3 regions of the Rhizobium sp. SL42 genome follow, and region 3 is predicted to be linked to each of the others. Evidence: predicted binding sites of a transcription regulator. Region 3 holds the regulator's gene; each other region holds the start of a gene.
What was found. The regulator PhoB, encoded in region 3, activates phosphate uptake and scavenging genes when phosphate is short. The targets are predictions, from matches to a motif close to TGTCATNNANCTGTCAT.
Positions count from the first base shown of each region.

Region 1: ppk2 (polyphosphate kinase 2) is a predicted target of PhoB. The motif match lies at 986-1,002, and genes of this name have one in related genera.
Region 2: IM739_RS16065 (DUF47 domain-containing protein) is a predicted target of PhoB. The motif match lies at 1,315-1,331, and genes of this name have one in related genera.

Region 1 covers NZ_CP063397.1:551,530-553,798, reverse strand. The annotation lists gene ppk2 (polyphosphate kinase 2) at 37-942, opposite strand; gene leuC (3-isopropylmalate dehydratase large subunit) at 1,328-2,269, shown strand, end outside.
Region 2 covers NZ_CP063397.1:3,408,558-3,410,826, reverse strand. The annotation lists gene IM739_RS16070 (inorganic phosphate transporter) at 1-644, opposite strand, end outside; gene IM739_RS16065 (DUF47 domain-containing protein) at 644-1,288, opposite strand; gene IM739_RS16060 (branched-chain amino acid ABC transporter substrate-binding protein) at 1,459-2,269, opposite strand, start outside.
Region 3 covers NZ_CP063397.1:1,143,976-1,146,244, reverse strand. The annotation lists gene IM739_RS05345 (GcrA family cell cycle regulator) at 156-689, shown strand; gene phoB (phosphate regulon transcriptional regulator PhoB) at 783-1,466, opposite strand; gene phoU (phosphate signaling complex protein PhoU) at 1,494-2,207, opposite strand; gene pstB (phosphate ABC transporter ATP-binding protein PstB) at 2,255-2,269, opposite strand, start outside.

The sequences.
Region 1 (2,269 bases), 590 kb from region 3:
ACACTCCAGCACCTCCGGCTTCCGGCCTGCCTTCACTCAGTAGATTTCCGGCACATACATTTCCTGTGGCACGGGATGGCGCAGATAGTCGCTGTTTCGCACGCGCTCCGGCAGGACAACCTGTTCCTTCGGCACGGTCTCATAAGGGATCTGGCCGAGCAGATGGGCGATCATGTTCAGCCGCGCCTTCTTCTTGTCCACGGCCTGGACGACCCACCACGGCGCTTCGGGAATGTGGGTGCGCTCCAGCATTTCCTCCTTGGCCTTGGTGTATTCCTCCCAGTGAATGCGGCTCTGCAGATCCATCGGCGAGAGCTTCCACTGCTTCAGTGGATCGTTGATGCGCATGCGGAAGCGGAACTCCTGCTCCTCGTCGGTAATCGAGAACCAGTATTTCAAGAGGATGATGCCCGAGCGGGCGAGCATGCGCTCGAATTCCGGCACCGAGCGGAAAAACTCTTCCAGTTCCTCCTGGCTGCAGAAACCCATGACGCGCTCGACACCGGCGCGGTTGTACCAGGAGCGGTCGAACATGACCATTTCGCCGGCGGTCGGCAGGTGATTGACGTAGCGCTGGAAATACCACTGGCTGCGTTCGCGCTCGGTCGGGGCCGGCAGTGCCACGACGCGGCAGACGCGGGGGTTGAGGCGCTGTGTCACCCGTTTGATCGCGCCGCCCTTGCCGGCGGAATCGCGGCCCTCGAACAGCAGCACGACCTTGAGCTTCTTATAATGCACCCAGTCCTGCAGCCGCACGAGTTCATGCTGCAGCTTGAAGAGTTCGCGGAAATAGACCCTGCGGTCGATTGTCGGCTCGGACAGGCCCTCGGCGACGAGCTCGTCCAGTCGTTCCTCTTCCATCTCCAGTTCCAGCTCCTCGTCGAAGCTATCGATGATCTCGTTCTTGATGCGATTGACGTCGTCATGCGTGGGCGCGGACATTAAGGCTCCTTCCGGTTCGAACGGCAGATCAACGCATGTTTGCGCGAATGCTTTATGACAGCTGGAAAATGTGTCGGCCAGCCCATGCAATCGCTTGCGCGGCAATCCCGCCCATGCGATCGCGGCGGGATGCGTGCAGGCCGACACTGCCGCATTGCCGAGGTCGGGAAAAACTGCTAAAGAAGCGCCCATGGGATCGAAATTCGGATGCCTCGCGCCAGACATTTTCGTGCTGCAAGACCACAAGCGTCTGCCGGCACGTTTTTTCGCGCGCGTCTCCGGGGCGCTCAACAGCCGTCTACTTTAAGACGCCGTAACGCCGGTCTGCCGCTTGGCGACCACACGCCCGATTGCCATCATTCATCTTCACACGGATATACCAGCCATGAGCGCACCGCGTACCCTTTACGACAAGATCTGGGACGACCACATGGTCGATCAGCAGGACGACGGAACCTGTCTTCTCTACATCGATCGTCACCTCGTTCACGAGGTGACGAGCCCGCAGGCCTTCGAAGGTCTGCGCATGGCCGGCCGCAAGGTCCGTGCTCCGGAAAAGACGCTCGCCGTCGTTGACCACAACGTGCCGACCTCGCCGGATCGCCACCTCGGCATCAAGAACGAGGAAAGCCGCATCCAGGTCGAGGCGCTGGCCACGAACGCTGCCGAATTCGGCGTCGAATATTACTCGGCCAGCGACAAGCGCCAGGGCATTGTGCACATCGTCGGACCCGAGCAGGGCTTTACCCTGCCCGGCATGACCATCGTGTGCGGCGACAGCCACACCTCGACGCATGGTGCCTTTGGGGCATTGGCGCATGGCATCGGCACGTCCGAGGTCGAGCATGTGCTGGCAACCCAGACGCTGATCCAGAAGAAGGCCAAGAACATGCTGGTGCGCGTCGACGGCGTGCTGCCGGAGCATGTCACCGCCAAGGACATCATCCTCGCTATCATCGGCGAAATCGGCACAGCCGGCGGCACCGGCCATGTCATCGAGTTTGCCGGCGAAGCCATTCGCGCGCTGTCGATGGAAGGCCGCATGACGGTCTGCAACATGACGATCGAGGGTGGTGCCCGCGCCGGCCTGATCGCGCCGGATGAAAAGACCTTCGAATATATCAAGGGCAAGCCGCGCGCGCCGCAAGGCGAGCAGCTGGAACAGGCGATCGCCTACTGGAAGACGCTGCAGAGCGACGAAGGCGCCCATTACGACCGCGTCGTGGTGCTGGATGCCGCCAGCCTGCCGCCGATCGTCTCCTGGGGCTCTTCGCCGGAAGATGTGATCTCGGTCCAGGGCGCCGTGCCGAACCCGGACGAGATCCAG
Region 2 (2,269 bases), 1.8 Mb from region 3:
TCCGTGCCCAGATAACCCTGGCTGAACAGCAGAACGGCAATGATGCCCATGGTCTTCTGCGCATCATTGCCGCCGTGGCCGAGCGAATAGAGCGACGCGGAGATGAATTGCAGGACGCGGAAGGTCTTGTCGACGGCAAAGGGCGTCTGCCGTACGAAGATCCACGAGACCGCGAGCACCAGCATCAGGGCGAGCAGGAAGCCGATCATCGGCGACATGAAGATCGCGCCGACGGTCTTGGTCAAGCCACCCCAAACGATGGAGCTGAAGCCGGCCTTGGCAAGGCCCGCGCCGACCAGCCCGCCGATCAGGGCATGGGAGGATGAGGACGGGATGCCGAAATGCCAGGTGATGATGTTCCAGATAATCGCGCCCATCAGCGCGGCGAAGATCACCGCCGGCGAGACGATCTGCGGATCGATGATGCCCTTGCCCAGGGTCTCGGCGACATGCAGGCCGAAGAACATGAAGGCGATGAAATTGAAGAATGCCGCCCAGGCGACCGCATATTGCGGCCGCAGGACGCGGGTCGAGACGATCGTGGCGATCGAATTGGCGGCATCGTGCAGGCCATTGAGGAAGTCGAAGAATAGCGCGATGCCGATCAGGGCGATCAGCAGCGGAAGTGCGAGCGTGGCATCCATCAGACGTTCTCGATCAATATGCCACTGATTTCGTTGGCGACGTCCTCGAAGCGGTCAACCACCTTTTCCAGTTCGCCGTATATCTCGGCGCCGATCATGTAGGCCATGGCATTGCCGGTGGCGCCATGGCGGCGGTACAGTTCCTTGAGGCCCTGATTGTACAATTCGTCAGAATGCCCTTCCACCTTCGTCACCTGCTCGGCAATGGCGGTCAGGCGCTGGACATTGGCACCGAGCTTGTCGAGCAGCGGAATGGCTTCGGCGATCAGATGTGCGGCCTGGACGATGACCTGGCCCATTTCCTGCATGATCGGGTCGAAGCTTGTCTGTTCGTAGAGGCGGACGGTCCTCACCGTCTTGTGCATCATGTCGATCGCGTCGTCCATCGACTGGATCAGGTCCTTGATGTCGCCCCGGTCGAACGGCGTGATGAAGCTGCGGCGCACTGCCAGCAGGACGTCGCGTGTGATGTTGTCGGCTTCGTCCTCGAGTGCGATGATGCGGTCGCCATTGCTTTCGATATTCGTGCCCGACAGCAATTCGCCCAGCGCTTCGGCTGCGCCGACCACGGTGCGGGCATGGGCCGCGAACATATCGAAGAAGCGATCTTCGCGGGGGAGCATTTTACGGAACAGGTTCAGCATAGGCCTCTCGGGGTTGTCGCTGCGGGTGTCATAAAACTGTCATAAAAGACAGGACCACCGAAAGAAACCTTGGAAGCCGGGCAAATGAGCCGCCCAGACGAGAGATCTGGGGATGACCACAAAAAAGCGGCCGTTTCCGACCGCTTTCTGTCTGATGCATGATCTGCGGCTTATTCGGCCGCAACAGTCTTGCCGGCTTCCCACTTGTAGACCGAAAAGCTCTGCGAGGTGAGGTCACCGGTTTCGCCATAGGTTACCTTGCCGATGGCGGTCGGGATTTCCTCGCCGGACTTCAGCGCGGTTGCAACAGCTTCCGCATCGTCGGCGCTGCCGGCCTTGGTGATGCCAGCTGCGATCACTTCGACAGCGGCAAACGCGTTTAGCGTGAAGGCTTCTGCCGGGATGTTCTTGGCGAGCAGCGCGTCGGCGGCAGCCTTGCTGTCGGCGTTCTTCAGGGCATCGGCAGCATTGGTGAAGATCGTGCCGTTCGCAGCGTCGCCACCGGTGGTGATGAATTCGCTGTTCGACAGACCGTCACCGGCAATCAGCTGCACATTCATGCCGGCATCCTTCATCTGGCGAACCAGCAGGCCGGCTTCCGGATGGTAACCGCCGAAGTAGAGCACTTCGACGCCGTCGGCCTTGAGGCGGGTGACCAGCGCGCTGAAATCCTTGTCGCCGGCGGTCAGCGCGTCATTGAACACTTCGGTGATGCCGGCGGCGTTCAGCGATGTCTTGAAGGCGTCGGCGAGACCCTTGCCGTACTGACCCTTGTCGTTGAGGATCGCGATCTTCTTGTCCTTGAACTTCGCGACGACATACTTGGCGGCAACTTCCGCCTGCTGGTCGTCGCGGCCGCAGGTGCGGAACACGGTGGTGAGGCCGCGTGCGGTCAGTTCAGGCGAGGTGGCAGTCGGGGTGACCATCAGCGCGCCGTTCTCGGCGAAGACGCTGGACGCGGGGACGGAGACGCCCGAGGTC
Region 3 (2,269 bases):
ACAGAGTCACCCGACCAGTAGGTTAACATTCAATAAATTGAGCAATGCGGCGGAAATAGTCACCGACAGTAACGAGGCGGTTTTTGTTTCGAATTCGTTCGAAGCAACGGTGAGGGATTCTGCCATCATACACGCGAGCGGCGGAGAAATACGGCATGAATTGGACTGATGAACGCGTCGAGAGACTAAAGCGCCTCTGGGCCGAAGGCTTGAGCGCGAGCCAGATCGCAGCGCAATTGGGCGGCGTCAGCCGCAACGCCGTCATCGGCAAGGTACACCGGCTGAACCTGCCGGGCCGCGCCAAGGCAGGCGGCAGCACATCGGCAGCCCGCCCGGCCAAGCGCCCTGCACCGGCTACACAGCGTCCGACCACATTCCAGGGCCGCGCCACTACAACCACCCGTACCGTTACCCGCGCGGCCGGCGGCAACATGCTGAAAGAAGAGATCGAAGTCGATATCTTCGAGGAAGTCGAAGTTTCGCGTCCGTCGAATGTCGTGGTGCCGATTTCCCGTCGCCTGGCATTGACCGAACTGACCGAGCGCACCTGCAAGTGGCCGATCGGCGACCCGATGAAGGATGACTTCCACTTCTGCGGTTGCGAAATCAACGATGCGTCGCCGTATTGCGGCTATCATGCCAAGATGGCCTACCAGCCGGTAAGCGAACGTCGCAGGGCAGCCCGCTGAGGGCTGACGGCGAGCGCCGAAGCCAAAGACCAGACATAAAAAAACGGGCTTTCGAGCCCGTTTTTTATTGCCCGGATGCCGGTGGCGCAATGCTCAGACTTCCATTGAATAACCCGCGCCGCGGACGGTGCGGATGACATCCTGCATGTTGGAGAAGTTCAGAGCCTTGCGCAGGCGCCCGACATGCACGTCGACCGTGCGTTCGTCGACATAGATGTCATGACCCCAGACGCCGTCGAGCAGTTGCGAGCGGGAAAAGACGCGGCTGGGCGAGGCCATCAGGAATTCCAGCAACCGGAATTCCGTCGGGCCGAGGCGCACTTCGCGGCTCTTGCGATGAACCCGGTGGGTCTCGCGGTCCAGCTCGATATCGCCGCAGCGCAGGACACTGGACAGAACCTCGGGTTTGGCACGGCGCAGCATGGCCTTGACGCGTGCCATCAGTTCCGGAGTCGAGAACGGCTTGACGACATAGTCGTCGGCGCCGGTCGCCAGGCCACGGACGCGTTCGCTTTCCTCACCCCGGGCCGTCAACATGATGATCGGCAGACGCTCGGTTTCCGGGCGCACCCGCAGGCGACGGCAAAGCTCGATGCCGGAAACGCCCGGCAGCATCCAGTCCAGGATCAACAGATCCGGCACGCGCTCCTGCAGACGAAGCTCGGCTTCATCCCCACGCAGGATCGTCTCGACCTCGTAACCTTCGGCCTCGAGATTGTAGCGGAGGAGGACGCTGAGCGCCTCCTCGTCCTCTACGACAGCTATTTTCGGCAACATGAAAGGCAAAACCCCGTTAGTGACGGCTTACTCGTTGATCGCGCCGACAGAGGACGTGAGGTCTTCCTTCGGACGCTCACCCTCGGGCTGGGCACCGGTCGTCATGTAGTAGATGGTTTCGGCGATATTGGTCGCGTGGTCGCCGATACGCTCGATGTTCTTGGCGCAGAAAAGCAGATGCGTGCAGCTGGTGATGTTGCGCGGATCTTCCATCATGTAGGTCAGCAGCTCGCGGAACAGCGAGGTGTACATGGAGTCGATCTCTTCATCGCGATCGCGAATGGATTTCGCCTTTTCCGCCGAACGGGTGGTGTAGACGTCGAGCACTTCCTTGAGCTGGGCAAGGGCAAGATCCGACAGATGCTCGATGCCACGGGCGAGCTTGCGCGGGATGCCCGAGCTCTGGACCGCCATGACGCGCTTGCAATTGCTCTTGCCGAGGTCGCCGACGCGTTCCAGATCGCTGGCGATGCGCAGCGCACCGATGATTTCGCGAAGATCGGCTGCCATCGGCTGGCGACGCGCGATCATGACGATCGCCTTGTCGCCGATTTCACGCTCGGTCGCATCCATGACGACGTCGTCGGAGATGACCTTCTGGGCCAGAGCGCCGTCGGTGTTGACCAGAGCGCGGACGCTTTCAGCGACCATCTGTTCTGCCATGCCGCCCATTTCCGAGATGCGGCGCATCAGGTATTTCAGTTCCTCGTCAAAGGCCGAGTAGATGTGGGAAGAAGCCATAAACGCATTCCTTGAATTGGATTGAGACGAAGCGCGCTGGGTGCGCCTCAGCCGAAGCGACC